Regions from separate parts of the Streptomyces sp. NPDC005799 genome, predicted to be linked through region 1. Evidence: riboswitches for the same ligand, from Rfam matches in the RefSeq annotation. Region 1 holds a riboswitch; each other region holds the start of a gene.
The links. Region 1 has a riboswitch for thiamine pyrophosphate ahead of ABZ453_RS11365 (thiamine ABC transporter substrate-binding protein). Riboswitches for the same ligand answer to the same signal wherever they lie in the genome.

Region 1 (7,054 bases):
GTCGCCCGTTCCAGCCAGAATTCGAGCAACTGCCGGTCACCGAGGACCTCCAACCCCGAACCGTCCAGCGGCAGTCGGCGGTAGAAGACAAGGAGCAGGGAGGTGAGCGGTCCGCGCAGGGCGACATCGGCCTTCTCGTGCCCACGGCGCCAGGTGACGCCCTGCTCGGTCCCTTCGACCAGCCACTCGGCGCGCAACTCGGGTGCCGTGTCGGTCGCGTGGAGGTGCAGGCTGCGCCCGGCGGCGAGCGGCCGTTCCATCTCCCCGCGCTCGCCCGCCGGCCCCACGAGTTGCAACCACTCGTCGATCGCGTCAGCGGCGATGTCGGGCGCGACCTCGTAGGGCAGTCCGGCGGCCAGGGTGGCGTCCGCGCGGTGGACGGTGATCTCGTGGGTCATCCGGCGCGCCCAGAAGCCGGAGCCGAGCATTCCGGCCCACGACCACACCTTGGCGTCCGGACCGGCCTCCCGGAGCGCGCGGACGACCAGGTCACCGGCCTCCGCGAGCCAGGCATCGAGTTCGGCGGCGTCGCCCGTGGTCTCCGGGCCGTCGCCGCGGGGAATGTCCTCGTCCCGGACATCCTCCTCGGCCCGGGTCCTGACCAGCACCTCCACCCAGCGCAGCACCCCGCCCATGTGCAGGACGAGCTGTTCCAGGGTCCAGTCGGGGCAGGTGGGCACCTTCGCGGACAGATCGGCGCCGGAGGTCACCACGGTCCTCAACTCGGCCACCTGGTGGGCTATCTCGTCGCAGTAGCGGTCGTACGCAAGCAAGGTCATGGACCGCACCCTATGCGCGACCCGATCAGCCCAGCACCACGATTTCCGCCGCGTCGAACTCCACGCCGACCACGTCCCCGACCTCCGGCGCCTCCCGCAGCGCGCACGCCGCCTCCAGGCGGGGCGCGTCCTCGGGCTGGAGACGTACGGCGACATGGGTGCCCTTGAAGGTGCGGGCGGCGACCGTGCAGCGCAGGCCCTCGTCGGCGGGGACGAGCCGGACGCCGACGGGGCGGACCAGGAGACCGCGGGTGCCCTGGGGGGCGTCCTCGGGCACCGGGACCTTGCCCCAGGGCGTGTCCGCGGCCTCCCCCGCGACCGTGCCCTCGACCACGTTCTCGAAGCCGAGGAACCGGGCCACGAACTCGTCCGCCGGCCGCTGCCAGACCTCCAGCGGTGTACCGGACTGGGCGATCCGTCCGTCCCGCATCACCACCACCCGGTCGGCGAGCGCGAAGGCCTCTCCCTGGTCGTGCGTCACGGCGAGCACAGTGGTGCCCAACCGGCCGAACAGCTCCCGGAGTTCGACGACCAGCCGCTCCCGCAGCGAGCGGTCGAGCTGACCGAGCGGCTCGTCCAGCATCAGCAGCCGCGGCCGGGGCGCGAGGGCCCTGGCGAGCGCCACGCGCTGCTGCTCACCGCCGGACAGCGCGCCCACGGCCCGCCGCTCGGCGCCGGGCAGCCCGACGAGTTCCAGCAACTCCCGTACGCGGTCCTGCTGTTCGCTTCTCGGCGCCCCGTGCATCCGCAGGCCGAAGGCGACGTTGCCGCCCACGTCCCGCTGCGGGAAGAGCTGGTGGTCCTGGAACATCAGGCCGACCCCACGCTTGTGCGCGGGCACACCGGCCTGGTCGCGGCCGTCGAGCAACACCCGCCCGGCGTCCAGCGGTTGCAGCCCGGCCACCGCCCGCAGCAGCGTGGACTTGCCGCTGCCGCTGGGCCCGAGCACGCACACCACCTCGTGCTCGGCGACCTCGAGGCCGACGGCGTCGAGCACGGCCCGCGCGCCGAAGCGGACGGTGGCCTCTTCCAGGCTCAGCAGCATCTAGAACTCCCCGGTCCGGTCGGTACGGAGCCGCTCGAGCACCAGCAGCGCCACCGCGCACACCACCATCAGGATCGTCGAAAGGGCCATCGCCTGGCCGTAGTTGAGGTCCCCGGGCCGCCCGAGCAGCCGCGCCACGGCGACTGGCAGGGTCGGGTTGTCGGGCCGTGCGATGAACACGGTCGCCCCGAACTCCCCCAGCGACACGGCGAAGGCGAACCCGGCCGCGACCAGCAACGCCCGCCGCACCAGGGGCAGATCGACCTCCCGCCACACCCGCCAGGGCGAGGCCCCGAGCACGGCCGCCGCCTCCCGCAGCCGGATGTCCACGGCCCGCAGCACCGGCAGCATGGTCCGTACGACGAACGGCACGCCCACCAGCGCCTGTGCGAGCGGCACCAGGATCCAGGACTGGCGCAGGTCCAGCGGGGGCTTGTCCAGGGCGATCAGGAAGCCGAAGCCGACGGTCACCGCGGAGACGCCGAGCGGCAGCATCAGCAGCGCGTCGAAGCCGCGCACCAGTCGTCCGGCGTCCCGGCGGGCGAGGGCCGCGGCGGCCAGAGCGCCGATCACGACGGCGATGGCGGTCGCGGCGAGGGCGTACTGCAGTGAGTTGCCGATCGCGTCGATCGGCGGGACGAGGAAGGTGTCGCCGGTCTCGCTGGTCAGCGCCCGGTAGTAGCGGAAGTCCGGCGCGTCCAGCGACCGTTGCACCAGCACGGCGAGCGGCAGCAGGAGCAGGACGGCGACGGTGAAGAGGACTCCGGCCAGCAGCGCCCACTGGGCCGTCCCGCGCGGCCGCCGGGCCGTCACGGACGCGTCCACGAGCCGCAGGGCGCTCTCCCGCCGCCGTACCGTCCAGGCGTGCACGGCGAGGATCGCGCCGACGGCCAGGAACTGGACGATCGTGAGCACGGCGGCCGTGGACAGGTCGAAGATCTCGGAGGTCTGCCGGTAGATCTCGACTTCCAGGGTGGAGAAGGTGGGCCCGCCGAGGATCTGGACGACGCCGAAGGACGTGAAGGTGAAGAGGAACACCATCAGCGCGGCGGCGGCCACGGCGGGCGCGAGGGCGGGCAGGGTGACCCTGCGCCAGGCGCGCAGCGGGGACGCGCCCAGCATCCGCGCGGCCTCCTCCTGCCGCGGGTCCAGTTGCGCCCACAGTCCGCCCACGGTCCGTACGACGACCGCGTAGTTGAAGAAGACGTGCGCCAGCAGGATGGCCCACACGGTCGTGTCCAGCCGTACGCCCCACAACTGGTCGAGCAGTCCGCCGCGTCCGACGAGCGCGAGGAAGGCCGTTCCGACGACGACCGTCGGCAGGACGAAGGGGACGGTGACGACGGCCCGCAGCACCTGTCGGCCCGGGAAGTCGAAGCGCGCGAAGACGTAGGCGCCGGGAAGGGCGACCAGGAGGGTGAGCGCTGTTGAGGCGAGCGCCTGCCAGGTGGTGAACCACAGGACGTGCCGGATGTCGGACTGGGTGACGACGTCCGCGATCCGCCCGAGCCGCCACGCCCCGTCGACCTTCAGCCCGCGCGCGACGATCGCGGCGACGGGCCAGGCGAAGAACAGTGCGAAGAACGCGACGGGCACGGCCATGAGCCCGTAACGCGCCGCGTTCCCCTGCCGGGTCCTGCGCGGGGCCGCTTCGGTCGGGGCTACTTCAGTACGAGTGACGTCCACGACTTGACCCACTGGTCACGGTTGGCGGCGATCTTCGCGGGAGCCATCGTCTCGGGGTTCTTGGCGGCGGGACCGTACTCGGTGAACTCCTTGGGCACCGCGGCCCCTTCGATCACCGGGTAGACGAACATGTTGAGCGGCATGTCCTCCTGGAACTCCTTGGTCACCAGGAAGTCGATGAACGCCTTGCCGCCCTTGCTGTTGTGCGCGTTGCTGAGCAGTCCCGCGTACTCGATCTGCCGGAAGCAGGTGCCGTACGACACTCCGGTCGGCGCGGTCTTCGGCCTCGGGTCGGCATAGACGACCTCCGCGGGCGGCGAGGAGGCGTAGGAGACGACGAGCGGCCGGTCCCCCTTGGCCTTCTTGCCGCCGGCCGAGCCGGAGAACTCCTCGTTGTAGGCCTGCTCCCAGCCGTCGACGACCTTGACGCCGTTGGCCTTGAGCTTCTTCCAGTAGCCCTGCCAGCCCCCATCGCCGTACTTCGCGGCGGAGCCGAGCAGGAAGCCGAGGCCGGGCGAGGAGGTGGCGGCGTTCTCGGTGACGAGGAGGTTCTTGTACTCGGGCTTGACCAGGTCGTCGAAGGACTGCGGCGGGGTCAGCTGGTGCTTGCTGAAGTAGGCCTTGTCGTAGTTGACGCAGATGTCGCCGGAGTCGATGGGCGTGACCCGGTGCTTGTCCTGGTCGACCCGGTACTGCGGCTTGATCCGGTCGGAGCCCTTCGCCTCGTACGACTGGAACAGTCCGTTGTCGAGGGCCCGGGAGAGCAGGGTGTTGTCAACGCCGAAGAAGACGTCGCCCTGGGGGTTGTCCTTCGTCAGGATGGCCTTGTTGACGGCCTGCCCGGCGTCTCCGTCCTTGAGGACGTGGACCTTGTAGCCGGACTGCTTCTCGAAGTCGGCGAGGACGCTCTTCGAGACGGCCCAGGAGTCGTGGCTGACCAGGGTGACGGTCTTGGAGTCGGCGGAGGAACCGCTGCCTGAGGAGCCGCAGGCGGACAGCGTGAGCATGCCGAGGCCACAGCCGAGGCCTATGACGGCAGCACAGTACTTCTTGGTGTTCACGGTGATGACCGAACTTCCTACCCAGAATGACCTGGGCGAGGTTCAGAGGGTCTGCGGCCCGATTGCCGCACTCTCAGCGCTGTGGCGCTCCCCTGTCGGATATGAAGGTGTACGTACGGGCAAAGGTTACCGCTCGGTGGCCGCCAGCTGTCCACAGGCCCCGTCGATCTCCTGACCTCGGGTGTCCCGGATGGTCACCGGTACACCGTGCGCGGCGATGGCCTCGACGAAGGCCTTCTCGTCCTCGGGCCGGGAGGCGGTCCACTTCGAGCCCGGGGTCGGGTTCAGCGGAATGAGGTTGACGTGCACGGGTTTGCCCTTGAGCAGCCGCCCGAGCCGGTCACCCCGCCACGCCTGGTCGTTGATGTCCCGGATGAGCGCGTACTCGATGCTCAGCCGTCGCCCGCTCTTCTCCACGTACTCGAACCCGGCGTCGAGCACCTCCCGCACCTTCCAGCGCGTGTTCACGGGGACGAGGGTGTCACGCAGCTCGTCGTCGGGGGCGTGCAGCGAGATCGCGAGCCGGCACTTGAAGCCCTCGTCGGCGAAGCGATGGATGGCGGGCACGAGCCCGACCGTCGACACGGTGATCCCGCGCTGCGAGAGCCCGAGCCCGTCGGGGGCGGGGTCGGTGAGCGCGCGAATGGCTCCGACCACTCGCTTGTAGTTGGCGAGCGGCTCCCCCATCCCCATGAAGACGATGTTGGACAGCCGCGCGGGCCCGCCCGGGACCTCTCCGTCCCTCAGCGCCCGCATCCCGTCCACGATCTGGTGCACGATCTCGGCGGTCGACAGATTCCGGTCCAGCCCGGCCTGCCCGGTGGCGCAGAACGGGCAGTTCATCCCGCACCCCGCCTGCGAGCTGATGCACATGGTCACCCGGTCCGGGTACCGCATCAGCACCGACTCGACGAGCGTCCCGTCGAACAGCCGCCACAGCGTCTTGCGGGTGGTCCCCTGGTCGGTCGACAGATGCCGTACGACGGTCATCAGCTCGGGAAGCAGCGCCTCCCGCAGCTTGGGGCGCGCCGCGGCCGGGATGTCGGTCCACTCCGCGGGGTCGTGCGCGTACCGCGCGAAGTAGTGCTGCGACAACTGCTTGGCACGAAACGGCTTCTCCCCGACCTCGGCAACGACCTCCTTGCGCTCGGCAGGAGTGAGATCGGCAAGATGCCGCGGCGGCTTCTGAGCTCCGCGGGGGGCGACGAAAGTAAGTTCTCCGGGCTTAGGCATGGCTCAACCAGTGTCGCAGATCGAACCGGGTGGCCCGGGACAGCTGAGGTGTAGCCCACTCCGCCTCCGATACAGGGGCGGGTTCCCTCGTGGGGCAGGGGAGGCGCCGGGATGGTGGAGACCTCGACATCGAGCCGGCCAGGGCGCCGGGCTGCGTGCGCGGCTACGACACGATCGCGGGCAGTCCGAGGGCGATCCACGAGGCCGGGTCGGCCGCGGCGAGCGGCCCCTCGCGGATCGGCGAGTCCATCGACACCACCGAGAAGAACTCGACAGCATCGGTGACCACACTGGCGACGGCAAGGTCGACAAGGCTGTGCAGGACCTGGACCGGGCCGTCGCCGACTACAACAGGGCCGTCCTCGCCGGCGAGAACCCGGACTCGCGTGCGATCGACAAGGCGGCCGACGAGCTGAAGGACGTCTGCACCTCGCAGCGAGGGCCGGGAAGCGACGCTAGGACGTGTGCTCCAGGCGGTCCTTGAGCAGGCGTTCGTTGCGCGGCAGTTCCTTGCGGACCTGGGGGCGGACGAACAGGGGCAGCATCACCTTGCCGAGGCCGTGGCCCTCGAAGTCGAGGTCCATCTTCACCCGGGAGCGGCGCCCGTCGTCCAGCGGTTCCACCTCGGCGTGGAACAGGCCCCTGACCGGGCCGTCGATGCCGCGCACACTCCAGCTGTGCGGCGGGTCGTACTCGGTGTACTCCATGGTCATCGGCATCTCACGGCGGTGCCCGAGGCGCCGGGTGACCCGGACCTGGGATCCGGTGTGCAGCGGCCCCTCGTCGAGCCGCTCCGCGGATACCGCGCTCAGCTGCCACTCGGGCAGATGGGAGGGATCGATGACGTACGCCCAGACGTCCTCAGGAGCACGGTCGACGTCGATCTCTTCATGGAAGGCGGACATGACGCCCTCCTTTCAGGGGATCCCCTTCGAGGGCTTACACGGGGATCGTCCCACTCGCCCGACGGCCGCGCCAACGAGCGAGCGGGACTCCCGGACCCGTCAGCCGGCCCCCACGAACAACACCATCAACAGCCACACCACGGGCGCCGTGGGCAACAGGGAGTCCAGGCGGTCCATGATGCCGCCATGTCCCGGCAGCAGCGTGCCCATGTCCTTGATGCCCAGGTCCCGCTTGATCATCGACTCGCCGAGGTCGCCCAGCGTGGCGCTGGCCGCGACGGCGAGACCCAGCAGCAGGCCCTGCCACCAGGCACCGTCGTCGATCAGGAACTGCATGCACAGCGC
Region 2 (7,054 bases), on a different contig from region 1:
GAGTGCCGCAGCGACTCCACCGACTTCTCCACCGTCGCCTCGGTGTGCGAACCGAAGTTGATCAGGTACGGCGCGTGCACGTACGCCGGGATCGACTCGGCCGCGCACACCGCCCTGAACTCCTCGTCCTGCCGAGGGTTGCCGGCGGGCGTGGCCCAGCCGCGCGGGTTGGCGACGAAGACCTGCACGGTCTCGGCCTTCAGGTCGTGCGCGTAGGACAGACCGACGGAGTGGAGTCCGCCGGCCACCGGGACATGGCCGCCGACGGGGTTGCGGGAGGGAAAGGGGGACTGGCTCTTCACCCGTTCAGGGTGTCATGCGCGTGCCCGTGCTCCGTCACCGGATCTTGATGGTGATCGTCGACCCCTTCGGCGCCGTCCGGCCGCCCGCCACCGACTGGTCCTTGACCGTGTCGCCGAACAGACCGAGCAGGCCGCGGTCCTCCTCGACCTTGAAGCCCTTGTCCTGAAGCGCCTTCTTCGCGTCGTCCACGCTGTCGCCCGTGACGTCCGGGACCTCGACCATCTCCGGGCCCTTGGACAGCGTCAGCGTCACCGTGTCGCCGTCCGCGGCCTGGCTGTCGCCCTGCGGTGTCTGCGCGGCCACCTGGCCCTTGTCGAACTCCGAGTTGACCTGCTGGTCGGCGACCTGGACCTTCAGGCCCGCCCCCTGCAGATCGGACCGCGCCTCCTCCAGGCTCTCGCCGGTGACGTCCGGGATGTCGACCGGGCTGCCCTTGCTGACGGTCAGCGCGATCGCCGCGCCCGCGTGCCGCTTCGTGTCCGCGCCCGGATCCGTGGAGACCACGAAGCCCTTGGGGACGTCGTCGCTGAACGTCCGGTTGACCATGCCCGGCTCCAGCCCGTCCCGCCTCAGCAGCGACTGTGCCTTGTCCAGCCGGTAGCCCGCGAGATCCGGCACCTGCACGGTCTCCGGGCCGTCCGAGACGGTGATGGACACCACCCCGTTGTCACGGATGCGGGTGCCGGGCTCCGGGTCCGAGCTGATGACCGTGCCCCGCTTCACCGTGTCGCTGTAGGCGTGCTCGACCTTCCCCAGGTCCAGCCCGGCGTGGCTCAGCTGCCGTTCCGCCTGTGCCCGGGTCTTGGCCAGTACCGGCGGGACCTTCGTGAACTGGCCGGAGTTGATGTACCACACGCCCGTGCCGACCCCGAGGATCAGCAGGACGGCCACGACGATGGCCAGCGGCCCGCGCCGGCCCCGCGCGCCCCGGCGGGGCGGCAGCGGCGGAGGGCTCTCCAGCCGGCTGGTGCGGTGCAGCTCGGGCCCCGGGCCGTCGCCGCCGGCGGGCATCGGGTGCGGCGTCGTCAGCGCGCGCGGGATGACGCTCGTACGGTCCTCGGAGATGTCCCGGTGCTCCGTCGCCAGCGCCCGCGGCGGGGTCGCGTCCAGCTGGTCGGCGCCGAGCCCGGCACGCGCCTCACGGGCCAGCGCGAGCAGCGCCACCGCGTCGTACGGACGCAGCTCGGCCGTGCGCGCGGTCGCCGCCGCAACCAGCTCGTCCAGCTCGTACGGCAGCCCCGGGACGGCCGCCGACGGGGGCGGGACATCCTCGTGGAGGTGCTTGTAGAGGACCGTGGCGGGGGAGTCCCCGTCGTGCGGGCGGTCGCCGGTCAGCATCTCGTACAGCACGACACCGCAGGCGTACACGTCGACACGCGGGTCGGCCGTGCCGTGCTCGATCTGCTCCGGCGCCAGGTAGGAGACGGTGCCGAGGACGGTGCCGGTGGTGTTGGTGACCGTGTCCACGGACCGCACCAGACCGAAGTCGGCGACCTTGACCCGGCCGTCGTCCCCGATGAGCACGTTCTCCGGCTTCATGTCCCGGTGCACGAACCCGGCCCGGTGCGCGGCGCCGAGCGCGGCCAGCACCGGCTCCAGGATGTCCAGGGCGGCGCGCGGCTGCAGCGCCCCGCGCTCGCGCAGCACGTCACGCAGGGTGCACCCGGCGACGTACTCCATGGCGAGATAGACGTACGACCCGTCGGTGCCCTGGTCGAAGACCTGCACCACGTTCGGGTGGGCCAGCCGGGCGACCGACTTCGCCTCCCGGATGAACCGCTCGACGAAGGAGCCGTCGGCCGCGAGCGCGGGGTGCATCACCTTCAGCGCGAGCACGCGGTCCAGGCGGGTGTCCAGGGCCCGGTAGACCGTGGCCATCCCGCCGACCGCGATCCGCGCGTCCACGCGGTAGCGCCCGTCGAGCACCTGCCCGACCAGAGGGTCCTGAAGGGTCGTATCCACGCAGGTGAGTGTACGAGCCGTGACGGACAGGGCCGCTGGTTCGGGTGCGATCGGGGCGTTACTGCAGCCGAGCTGTGACGGACCTCGCACCGGCGTCCGGATCCGTTCGAATGTCTGTTCAGAACGCGGGGCGCTCGGGATCCAGCCGGGCGAGCCCCTCCGCCGGGGACGACGCCTCGGCGAAGTGCCGGCGCGGAATCCGCCCCGCGAGCCGCGCCAGTCGGCCCGCCTCCACGGCGTGCTTCATCGCCTCGGCCATCAGCTGCGGCTCCTGCGCCCGCGTCACCGCCGAGGCGAGCATCACACCCGCGCACCCCAGCTCCATCGCGAGCGCCGCGTCCGAGGCCGTACCGGCGCCCGCGTCCAGAATCACCGGCACGCGCGCGTGCTCGACGATCAGCTGGAAGTTGTGCGGATTGCGGATGCCGAGCCCGGAGCCGATGGGCGAGCCGAGCGGCATGACCGCCGCGCAGCCGACGTCCTCCAGGCGGCGGGCGAGCACCGGGTCGTCATTGGTGTACGGCAGCACGGTGAAGCCGTCGTCGACAAGGGTCTCGGCGGCGTCCAGCAGCTCGATCGGGTCCGGCAGCAGGGTGCGCTCATCGGCGATCACCTCGAGTTTGACCAGGTCGGTGCCGAGTGCCTCGCGTGCCAGGCGGGCGGTCAGCACGGCCTCTGCGGCGGTGAAGCAGCCCGCCGTGTTCGGCAGCACGCGGATGCCGAGCCTCTCCAGGACGGACAGCACGGAACCGTGCACGGAGGGTTCCACCCTGCGCATCGCGACCGTCGTCAGCTCCGTGCCGGACGCCACCAGCGCCCGCTCGAGCACCTCCAGGCTGGGGGCGCCCCCGGTGCCCATGATCAGGCGGGACGAGAAGGACGTACCGCCGATCACAAGAGGGTCGTCGGCCATGGGTCAGCCTCCTTGGACGGCGGTGAGCACCTCGACGCGGTCCCCCTCGGAGAGGGACGTCGACGGCCACTGCGCGCGCGGGACGACGGTTTCGTTGAGGGCGGCGGCCACGCCGGAGGGCGCCGGGGTGAGGGTCTTGACGACGGTGTCGAGAGCCGTGCCGGGGGCGAACTCGCGCGGCTCTCCGTTGACGGAGACGTTCATACCGGCTGCTCCACGCGCGCGAAGCGCCTCGGGGTGAACGGACGGGCCTCGTCGGGGAGTTCACCGGTGGTCAGGACGTGCGCCATCGCGTCGCCGGTGACCGGCGTGAGCAGCACGCCGTTGCGGTAGTGGCCGGTCGCCAGGAGCAGGCCCGGCAGCTGCGTGGGCCCGAGCAGCGGCGCGTTGTCGGGGGAGCCGGGGCGCAGGCCCGCGCGGGTCTCCGTCAGCGGCAGTTCGGTGATGCCGGGGACCAGCTCGTGCGCGTCGCGCAGCAGTTCGTACACGCCGCCCGCGGTGACCGTGGTGTCCCAGCCCAGTTCCTCGCTGGTCGCGCCGACGACCAGCTCGCCATTCTCGCGCGGCACCAGGTAGACGCTGCTGCCGCGCACCACGGCGCGCACGGTGCGGTTCAGGAACGGCGCGTACCGCTTCGGCACGGTCAGCCGCAGCACCTGCCCCTTCACGGGCCGTACGGGCGGCAGGACGTCGTCCGGGACGCCCGGGAGCCGTCCGCTGAGGCTGCCGGCGGCCAGCACGACCTGGCCCGCGCCCAGTTCGGTGCCGTCGGCCGTGGTGACGCCGGCGGCCCGCTCGCCCGCGACCCTCAGACGCTCGGCCCAGCCGCGGTGGAAGACCACGCCCGCGTGCTCGCACGCGGCCACCAGCGCACGTGCCAGGCGCCGCGGGTCGATCTGATGGTCGCCGTCGACCCGGAGCCCCCCGCGCACGCCCGGCGCGAGCATCGGCTCCAGGCGCCGGCACTCGCGCCCGGACAACCACTCTGACTCCAGTCCCGACTGCCGCTGCAGGGCGTGCAGTTCGCGCAAGTGGGCGCGGTCGTCGGCGTCCAGGGCGACGGCGAGGGTGCCGCACCGGCGGTAACCGAGGTCGTCCCCGGTGAGCTCGCCGAGCTCGGCCGCGAAGTCCGGGTAACGGCGCGCCGACTCCAGGTTGAGGCCGAGCAGGGTCTGCTCGCCGTAGTGCAGTTCGGTGACGGCGGCCAGCATCCCGGCGGCCACCTGGGCCGCCCCGCCGCCCGGCTCCGGGTCCACCACGGCGGTCGCGAACCCGCGCTGTGCGGCCCGCCAGGCCGTGACCAGGCCGATGATCCCGCCCCCGACGACGAGGACGTCTGACGTACGTGACGGCATGGGCGTCCAGCCCCTCCCTTCGCCGGCATGACCCGGATCAGGTTCGTACGGTCGGAGGCCGCCAGCCTCCCTCTCAGCCCGGTGCGTCCGGGCTCCCGCGAGTGCTTGTACGGTGGCCACCCTAGCCCGATCCCCGACGCCGCTGTAAGGGAGCCTCCCGCCGTGCCCCGCTCGCTGGACGGCCTCGTCCTCGCCCCCGTCGCCGACCAGGCCCCAGGTCAGGTGGGCACCGGCACCCGCTTCACGTACCACGAGCGGGACGGGGAGATCTGGGCCGAGTACGCGGGCGGCGACGTCGTACGCGGGCATCTGGTGGGTACCCGGTCGGGAGACCGGCTCGACTTCCGGTACGTGCAGCTCACGCACGACGGGACGACGTCCTCGGGGCACTGCGTGTCCACGGTCGTCGGACTGCCGGACGGCCGGCTGCGGCTGGAGGAGACCTGGGAGTGGGAGTCGCAGCCGGGCCGCGGGACCAGTGTTGTGGAGCAGGTCACTCAACACGACCGCTGACTGACGGATAGTCAGTGTCTATGGTGATCAGGTGAGCGAGCAGACGACGCAGTCGCAGCGACGGGTGGTCGTGGTCGGCGCGGGCATGGCCGGTGTACAGACCGCCGTCGCCCTGCGCGAACAGGGCTTCCGGGGCACCGTCACCCTGATCGGTGCCGAGCCCCACCAGCCCTACGACCGTCCGCCGCTGTCGAAGGCCGTCCTGCTCGGCAAGTCGGAGGGTTCCGCCTTCGACGTCGACTTCGAGGCGCTCGGCATCGAACTCCTGCTGGGACGCGAGGCGCTCGGCGTGCGCCCGGACGACCACGAACTGAACACCGAGGCCGGGCCCGTCCCGTACGACGTCCTGGTCCTCGCCACCGGCGCCGAACCCGTCCGGCTGCCGGGCGCGGAGGGCGTGCCCGGCGTGCACCTGCTGCGCACCCTGGACGACGCCGAGCGGCTGCGGCCGGTGCTCGCCCGGCAGCACGACATCGTCGTCGTCGGCGCGGGCTGGATCGGCGCCGAGTTCGCCACGGCCGCACGCGAGGCCGGCTGCTCGGTGACCGTCGTGGAGGCCGCCGACCGACCGCTGGCGGGCGCCCTGCCCGCCGAGGTGGCCGCGCCGATGGCCGCCTGGTACGAGGACGCCGGCGCCGTGCTGCGCACCCACGCGCGCGTGGAGCGCGTCGAACCCGGCGAGGTCGTCCTCGACGACGGCTCGCGGCTGCCCGCGGGCGCGGTGGTGGTCGGGATCGGCGCCCGCCCCGCCACCGGCTGGCTCACCGGCTCCGGCATCGAACTGGGCGCCCACCGCGAGGTCCTGGCCGACGCGTACCTGCGCAGCTCGGCACCGGATGTGCACGCCGTCGGCGACTGCGCCTCCTTCCCCTCGGGCCGGTACGGCGAGCGCCTGCTCGTCCACCACTGGGACAACGCCCTCCAGGGCCCGCGCACGGTCGCGGCGAACATCATCGCCGCGGCCACCGGGGCGCCGCCCGCCGTCTACGACCCGGTGCCGTACTTCTGGTCCGAACAGTTCGGCCGCTTCGTCCAGTACGCCGGCCACCACACCTCCGCGGACGCCACCCTGTGGCGCGGCGACCCCTCGGGCCCGTCCTGGTCCGTCTGCTGGCTGCGCGAGACCCGTCTGATCGCCCTGCTGGCCGTGGGCAGGCCCCGCGACCTGGCCCAGGGCCGTCGCCTGATCGAGGCTGCCACTCCGATGGACCCCCGGCTCCTCGCCGACCCCACGCGCCCGCTCAAGGCGGCCACGGCCTAATCCGCCGCCCTGGTTGGACGGCCCCGACTTCCGACTGTCAGTCCTGGATGGCACGCTTAATCCCGTGACCGAGATTGACGCAAAGATCGATGCTCTCGTCCCCGCCTGGCTCACCCTGCCCGACATCGCCGAGATCCTCGGCGTCGAGGTGACGCGTGTCCGGCAGCTGGTCAAGGAGGGCCAGCTCATCGCCGTACGCCGAGGTGAGAACCGCGCGCTGCACGTCCCCGCCGCCTTCATCGACGGGGCCGAGCAGAAGGTCGTCAAGGGCCTGTCCGGGACCCTGACGCTCCTGCGGGACGACGGCTTCTCCGACGAGGAGATGCTCGAGTGGCTCTTCACCCCCGACGAGAGCCTGCCCGGCACCCCCGCTCAGGCCCTGAGCGAGAATCGCGGCACGGAGGTGAAGCGCCGGGCCCAGGCGCTCGCCGTCTGATCCGAACGCGCTGATCATCCGAACACCGTCCGGCGTACGGGCCGGGCCCGCCCGGGCCACGGCCGTGGCACCGCGCGGCCCGCGGCAGCCACGCCGCGGGCGCCCGGCCCCCGGCCCGTACGCCGCCGACCACGAACGACACGGGGGACCTTCGCATGTCCATCGCCGCCACCACCGCCCGCGCCCGGCTCGCCGACGCCCGTGTCTACCTGTGCACGGACGCCCGCAGGCGCCAAGGCGACCTCCCGGAGTTCCTGGACGCCGTGCTTGCCGGCGGGGTCGACATCGTCCAGCTGCGCGACAAGGGCATG
Region 3 (7,054 bases), on a different contig from region 1:
CGGCGGCTACTGCAAGGCCCTCATGGGCAACCACGAGCTGCTGCTGCTCGGCGCCAAACGCTTCGGCGACACCCCCGTCAACTCCGGCGCGGGCACCGCCACCTTCCAGGCGGCCTGGCTGCTCAACGGCGGGCAGAAGACCGACATGGACCGTCTTCAGGACCACCACCTGCAGTGGATGGCCCGCCTGGACGCGGTCGAGGAGGTCGACGGCTATCTGCTCGTCCACTCCGACACCACCGCCTACCTCGACTACGGCGACTCGATCGAGGCGGTCAACGACACGGTCCGCGAGACACTCACCCGTAACGACGCCGACGAGTGCTGGGATCTGTTCCGCAAGTTCACCAAGCGCTTCTCCTTCCGCGACGAGGGCGGTGCAGACGCCGTACGCTCCCTGCTGGATACGTACGGCGGCACCCGGATCGTTCACGGCCACAGCCCCATTCCCTATCTGCTGGGCGAGGTCGGCTCCGAGGACGGCGAGGAGCGCCCCGAGCCGTTGGTCGAGGGACCGCACGTCTACGCGGACGGCCTGGCCATCGCGATGGACGGCGGAGTGACCATGGCCGGAAAGCTGCTGGTCCAGCAACTTCCGCTGGATAATTGAACGTTCCCGGGGCAGGCGGGGCCACACGGAGGATCGTGGAGAACGGCCCTGGCCAGGGCCCAATTTCCGGAAACCCCCTGTCACCGCGTGCCGTCCCGGCTCTACCATCGGCTTATCCGTAGCAGGCTCCCCTCCGTTTCTGCCCGACGGCTCGTTGGCATGCGAGCCCCAAGCCCTACGGAGCATCGGGGGATGCACATGAACAGCGTTCCGCAGCACCTGCTGAGTGAGGACCGCCAGGAGTACGAGCGGGTCCTCGACGAGGCGCTGCGCTCCGCCCCACAGCGCCCGGAACTGGCCGCTGTGGGGCAACGGCTGAATCCCGAACAGCTGCGCACCATGGCGCTGAACGCCACCGCCCTCATCACGGTGGCCGCGGCGACCGAGTACCAGCACTACGTGAAGGTCCGCGAGGAACTGCGCCAGCCGGCGTCGTCCACCCCGTCGTCCTCCCGTGAATCCGGCTCCGCGGAGCCGGACGCGGGCGCGATGGGGCTCGCCACCACCCTCGGCGAGGCCGCCGAGCCGGCCGGCGCGGGCGCCGTCGCCGTCGCCGCCGTCCTCACCCCCGTCCTCGCCGGAACGGCCGCAGCGATATTCCTGCTCGTCGGGTACATCATCAGGTCCGTCGCCCCCGAACAGACGTTCGGCAAAACCCTGCTGACGGCGGGTTGGGTGTTCGGCGCCCTGACCGCGGCCGCGATCCTCGTCGCCGCCGTCGGGCTTCTCCTGACGGCCCTGCGCAACAGCCCCTCGCTGGAGGCGGGACCGTACGGCGAACTGAACGAGGAGGTGACCCTGGCCAGGGATGCCTGGCGGGAGGCGCTGCTGGAGCGCGGGATCCTGCCGTTCCTGCGCGACGCACTGGCCGACCCGGGCACGGTGGCGGCCCTGCACGACCCCGCCCCGCAGGCTCCGACCAACCGCATCCCGCATCTCGGTTACGACCGCCCGGGCTTCACCAGCCCGGACGACGGCCCGGGACGCGGTCACCGCCCGAGCTTCACCAGCCCGGACTACACCAGCCCGGACTTCGGAGGCCCGGAACACCAGCCGGAGTGACCACCGGCTTGCGCCTCCCACCGCGGAAGCCCCTCGGAGGAGCGCAAGCCGGACAGTCGGTCGCAGTCGGCGGCCTCACGGGCGACGCGTTCGCCGCATCGCGCGTGGGCGGCCCGTACGGCCGCGATGTCGCACAAGTGCGTTCTTCCGCGGGGCATTGAGCGGGCCGATCATGGACGCACCACGCCCATCTGACGAGGAGACCTGATGTCCGCCCGCATGCATGCCGTCGTACAGTCCGCGTTCGGCGGCCCCGAGGCGCTCGTGTACACGGAGACCGACGTGCCCGAACCCGGTCCGGGTGAGGTGCTGCTCCGCGTCGCCGGTGCCGGGGTCAACCCGGGAGACGCGGTGCTGCGGTCCGGCCGGGTGCCGGAGCTGCTCACCCTGCCGTGGACGCCGGGCAACGACGTGGCCGGCGTCGTCGAGCGGGTCGGTGAGGGCGTGACGCGGTTCGTGCCCGGCGACACGGTGTACGGCATGCTGGCGGTCGGCCGGCACGGAGCGTACGCCGAGTTCACCGTCGCCCCGGTCGAGGCGCTGGCCCTCGCGCCGAAGAACCTCGATCTGGTGCACGCGGGTGCCGTGCCGCTGGTGGCTGTGACCGCGTGGCAGGCACTGGCCGTGCTGGCGGGGGTCCAGCCGGGCGACCGGGTGCTGATCCACGCGGCGGCCGGCGGCGTCGGGCATGTCGCGGTGCAACTGGCCAAGGAGTTGGGGGCGCACGTCATCGGCACCGCGCGGGCCGCCCGTCACGACCTGCTGCGCCGACTGGGCGCCGACGAACTGGTCGACTACACCGCCACCGACTTCCGGGCCGCCGTGGCGCCCGTGGACGTGGTCCTCGACCTGGTGGGCGGTTCCTACGGTCCACACTCCCTCGACGTGCTGCGGCCAGGCGGTCTGCTCGTCGGCGCGTCGATCGATCCGGGAACCGACGACCGCCAGGCCGCCGACCGCGGCCTGCGGTATGTCTGGGTCACGGCCGCGCCCTCAGGGGCGCTGCTGGAACACATCACCGAGCGCATCGAGACGGGCCGGCTGCGGGTGATGGTCCAGGACACCTACCCGCTGTCCGAAGCGGCGGCGGCCCACCGCGCGATCGAGACCAGGCAGACGACCGGCAAGATCGTCCTGGTGCCATGACGGCCTTGAGCAGAGCGTTCCTTGGAGTCCGCGGATGATCGGTGCAAGCGTGCGCGTGTGGCATGACGAAGAGAGCTGGGGGATCCTCGACTCCCCGGAGACGCCCGGCGGTTGCTGGGCGCACTTCTCGGCGATCGAGATGCCGGAGTTTCGTTCTCTGTCCGTCGGCCAGGTCGTCGCCCTGGAGTGGGAGGCCGGCGAGCAGGACGGCTGGCACTGTCGGGCCGTCCGCGTGGTACTCACGGACACCCGGTTCCGCGAACTGAGGGACGTCGATTCCGCGAACTGAGGAACCCCGATTCCGCGAACTGGCAGACGCCGGGTCCCGGCGGAGGAAGCGCCGTCCCGGGTCGGTGGCGGGACGGCGTTCCGGCGTTGGTCAGTCAGCGATCGGCAGGTACACCCTGTTACCGCTCGCCGCGAACTCCTTGGACTTCTGCAGCATCCCCTCCGCGATCTCCTCCTGCGACGCCCCGTCGGCCGCCTCACCGCCGAACCGCTCGGTGATGGTGTGGCTGATCTTCATGGAGCAGAACTTCGGCCCGCACATCGAGCAGAAGTGAGCCGTCTTGGCCGGCTCCGCCGGGAGGGTCTCGTCATGGAACTCGCGGGCCGTGTCCGGGTCCAGGGCGAGGTTGAACTGGTCCTCCCACCGGAACTCGAAGCGGGCGTCGGACAGCGCGTCGTCCCACTCCTGCGCCCCGGGGTGCCCCTTGGCAAGGTCGGCCGCGTGGGCGGCGATCTTGTAGGTGATGACACCGGTCTTGACGTCGTCGCGGTTGGGCAGGCCCAAGTGCTCCTTGGGAGTGACGTAGCAGAGCATCGCCGTACCCCACCAGGCGATCATCGCGGCACCGATGCCGGAGGTGATGTGGTCGTACGCCGGCGCGACGTCCGTCGTCAGCGGGCCGAGGGTATAGAACGGAGCTTCATCGCAGATCTCCTGCTGAAGGTCGATGTTCTCCTTGATCTTGTGCATCGGGACATGCCCCGGGCCCTCGATCATGGTCTGTACGTTGAAACGCTTCGCGATCCGGTTGAGTTCCCCGAGCGTGCGCAACTCCGCGAACTGCGCCTCGTCGTTGGCGTCCGCGATCGAACCGGGACGCAGACCGTCCCCGAGCGAGTACGTGACGTCGTACGCGGCGAGGATCTCGCAGAGTTCTTCGAAGTTCTCGTACAGGAACGACTCCTTGTGGTGCGCCAGACACCACGCCGCCATGATCGAGCCGCCGCGCGAGACGATGCCGGTCTTGCGGTGGGCGGTGAGCGGGACGAACGGGAGGCGCACGCCCGCGTGGACGGTCATGTAGTCCACGCCCTGCTCGGCCTGCTCGATGACCGTGTCCTTGTAGATCTCCCAGGTCAGCTCCTCGGCCCGGCCGTCGACCTTCTCCAGCGCCTGATAGAGCGGCACCGTGCCGATGGGGACGGGGGAGTTGCGCAGCACCCACTCACGGGTGGTGTGGATGTTGCGGCCCGTGGACAGGTCCATGACCGTGTCGGCGCCCCAGCGGGTCGCCCAGGTCATCTTCTCGACCTCCTCCTCGATGGAGGAGGTGACAGCGGAGTTGCCGATGTTCGCGTTGACCTTCACCAAGAACCGCTTGCCGATGATCATCGGCTCGATCTCCGGGTGGTTGACGTTCGCGGGGAGAACCGCCCGGCCCTCCGCGATCTCCTCGCGGACGACCTCCGGTGAGACGTTCTCCCGGAAGGCCACGAACTCCATCTCGGGCGTGATCTCGCCGCGGCGCGCATACGCGAGCTGCGTGACCGCCTTGCCGTCGCGGCTGCGCCTCGGCTGGCGCGGACGTCCCGGGAAGACGGCGTCGAGGTTGCGCAGACCGCCGCGGGGCGATGTGTGCTTGACCCCGTCGTCCTCGGGACGGACGGGCCGACCCGCGTACTCCTCTGTGTCCCCGCGACCGACGATCCAGTTCTCGCGCAGCGGGGCGAGCCCCCTGCGGACATCCGTGTCGGTGAGCGGATCGGTGTACGGGCCCGAGGTGTCGTACAGCGTGACCGACTGCCCGTTGGTGAGGTGCACCTGACGGACCGGCACCCGCACATCGGGGCGCGAACCCTCGATGTACGCCTTGTGCCAGCCGATGGACTTCCCGTTCTCCCCGTCGAACTGCGTGGAGGCAGGCGTGCGTGCGTCCTTGTTGGTCATGAGACCTACTCCCTACGCCGGCATTACCCGGTAACAGGTTCGGCGGTCGACGCAGCGGCTTCCGTCTGCCGACATTTCGTGGGGAACATCACTCGACTTCGTTGACGTTCCACGTGAAACATCGCTGGGACGGAGGTCAGCGCCCTCTCAGCCCGGTGCTCCGAGCTCCCGCGTGTGCAAAGGTGCCTCCACGCTAGCGTCATGTGTGGCGCGGTGAACAGTGCCCCTCTGCCGTTGTTGGGATGATCTGCCGGTGACCACGACACACCAGCCCTCGTACCCGCCCCCTGGGCACGGCCCGGGATACGGCGGCATCCATGGGGCCGACGGCCACGAACCCGGTAACGGCCCCGGAGCCCCCGGCGGGCCGGGACACGGGCACGATGCGGGCGCCCATGGCGGGCACGGGCACGATGCGGGCAGCCACAGCGGGCACGGCCACAGTCACAGCCATGGTCCGGCCGCCCCCGTCTCCCAGCATTTGCGCAAGGTCATCGCGGCCGTCCTCATCCCGTTCGCCGCCGCCGTGGTCGTCGGCCTCGTGGTGCTGTGGCCGGGCGGCGCCCCGTCGCACCAGCGGACCGGGGTGGGCTTCGACCGGCAGACCCAGCAGGCGACGGTCACCAGGGTCGTCTCCGTGAGCTGCAAGTCGGTGAACGCCTCGGGCGGGAGCTCGCTCGGCGACACCTCCACCACCGGGGGTTCCTCCGCCCAGCAGCAGGAGAAGGGGACCTGCAAGAAGGCGACGATCCGGGTCGACACCGGCAAGGACAAGGGCCGTACGTTCACCGAGATCGTCCAGCCCGACCAGTCGCGCCAACTGCACCAGGGCGAGAAGGTGGTGGCCGCCTACGAGCCCTCGGCACCCAAGGACCTGCAGTACTCCGTGGCCGACGTGAACCGACGGTTCCCGATGGCTCTGCTGGCCGGCATCTTCGCGCTCGCCGTCGTGATCGTCGGACGGCTGCGGGGCGTCATGGCGCTGGTCGCGCTGGCCATCAGCTTCCTGATCCTGAACTTCTTCATCCTGCCCGCGATCCTGCAGGGCTCGAATCCCCTGCTCGTCGCGGTGATCGGGTCGAGCGCGATCATGCTGATCGCCCTCTACCTGTGCCACGGGCTGTCGGCCCGTACGTCCGTGGCGGTGCTCGGCACACTGATCTCGCTGGTGCTGATCGGTTTCCTCGGCTCGCTGTTCATCGGCTGGGCGGCGCTCACCGGGAACACCGACGACAACACCGGCCTGATCCACGGCCTGTATCCGTCGATCGACATGAGCGGTCTGCTGCTCGCGGGCGTCATCATCGGCTCGCTCGGTGTCCTCGACGATGTGACGGTCACTCAGACCTCGGCGGTCTGGGAACTGCACGAGGCCAACCCCTCGACGGGGTGGCGCGGGCTGTACCGCGCCGGCATCCGCATCGGCCGCGACCACATCGCGTCCGTCGTCAACACCCTGGTCCTCGCCTACGCCGGTGCCGCGCTGCCCCTGCTGCTGCTCTTCTCCATCGCGCAGAGCAGTGTGGGCACGGTGGCCAACAGCGAGCTGGTGGCGGAGGAGATCGTGCGCACGCTCGTGGGATCGATCGGGCTGGTCGCCTCGGTCCCGGTCACGACGTTGCTGGCGGCGCTGGTTGTCTCGGCCGACCGACCGTCACGGGAGACGGGACCAGGGACGGCAACGGCCGGCATCGCACCGCCTGCGGCCCGCACGGGGAAGGGCCGACGACGCAAGCACTGAGGACGAGGCCCAGGGGTGCACGCGTCAGCGGAAGAAGCGTTACTGCGTTCCGTTCCGGCCGCCCCCGCGCGCAGGCCTCACCCGGCGCTTTGCTCCTCCGCCAGGATGCGGTCCAGCGCCTCGTCCAGATGGGCGTCGAACTCGGCGAGCGCTCCCTCCTGGCCGAGCGGCACCAGCTTGTCCGTGCGGTCCAGGAACGCGATGAGCGGCGCCGTCGACGAACGGAACAGCGCCTGGTCACCGCCCACCTGAAGCCGGATCAGCACCTCGCTCAGCGAGTCCACCTCGGCGGGCGACACCCGCACATCGCCCTCACCGC

Region 2: another riboswitch for thiamine pyrophosphate. It lies ahead of thiO (glycine oxidase ThiO); the one in region 1 lies ahead of ABZ453_RS11365 (thiamine ABC transporter substrate-binding protein).
Region 3: another riboswitch for thiamine pyrophosphate. It lies ahead of thiC (phosphomethylpyrimidine synthase ThiC); the one in region 1 lies ahead of ABZ453_RS11365 (thiamine ABC transporter substrate-binding protein).

What each region holds. Positions count from the first base shown of each region.
Region 1 is NZ_JBEXXQ010000009.1:82,307-89,360, reverse strand. Features, by position in the region: gene ABZ453_RS11380 (maleylpyruvate isomerase family mycothiol-dependent enzyme) at 1-779, opposite strand, end outside; gene ABZ453_RS11375 (ABC transporter ATP-binding protein) at 805-1,824, opposite strand; gene ABZ453_RS11370 (iron ABC transporter permease) at 1,825-3,426, opposite strand; gene ABZ453_RS11365 (thiamine ABC transporter substrate-binding protein) at 3,486-4,571, opposite strand; TPP riboswitch at 4,568-4,675, opposite strand; gene rlmN (23S rRNA (adenine(2503)-C(2))-methyltransferase RlmN) at 4,698-5,804, opposite strand; gene ABZ453_RS11355 (hypothetical protein) at 5,968-6,093, opposite strand; gene ABZ453_RS11350 (SRPBCC family protein) at 6,260-6,709, opposite strand; gene ABZ453_RS11345 (phosphatidate cytidylyltransferase) at 6,809-7,054, opposite strand, start outside.
Region 2 is NZ_JBEXXQ010000002.1:79,116-86,169, forward strand. Features, by position in the region: gene ABZ453_RS02345 (deoxyribonuclease IV) at 1-302, opposite strand, end outside; gene pknB (Stk1 family PASTA domain-containing Ser/Thr kinase) at 337-2,265, opposite strand; gene ABZ453_RS02355 (thiazole synthase) at 2,384-3,178, opposite strand; gene thiS (sulfur carrier protein ThiS) at 3,182-3,382, opposite strand; gene thiO (glycine oxidase ThiO) at 3,379-4,533, opposite strand; TPP riboswitch at 4,531-4,642, opposite strand; gene ABZ453_RS02370 (hypothetical protein) at 4,696-5,046, shown strand; gene ABZ453_RS02375 (FAD-dependent oxidoreductase) at 5,078-6,307, shown strand; gene ABZ453_RS02380 (Rv2175c family DNA-binding protein) at 6,372-6,743, shown strand; gene thiE (thiamine phosphate synthase) at 6,899-7,054, shown strand, end outside.
Region 3 is NZ_JBEXXQ010000045.1:1,957-9,010, reverse strand. Features, by position in the region: gene ABZ453_RS35380 (metallophosphoesterase) at 1-610, shown strand, start outside; gene ABZ453_RS35375 (hypothetical protein) at 803-1,672, shown strand; gene ABZ453_RS35370 (NADP-dependent oxidoreductase) at 1,880-2,818, shown strand; gene ABZ453_RS35365 (cold shock domain-containing protein) at 2,853-3,107, shown strand; gene thiC (phosphomethylpyrimidine synthase ThiC) at 3,198-4,994, opposite strand; TPP riboswitch at 4,987-5,176, opposite strand; gene ABZ453_RS35355 (YibE/F family protein) at 5,248-6,735, shown strand; gene ABZ453_RS35350 (SsgA family sporulation/cell division regulator) at 6,813-7,054, opposite strand, start outside.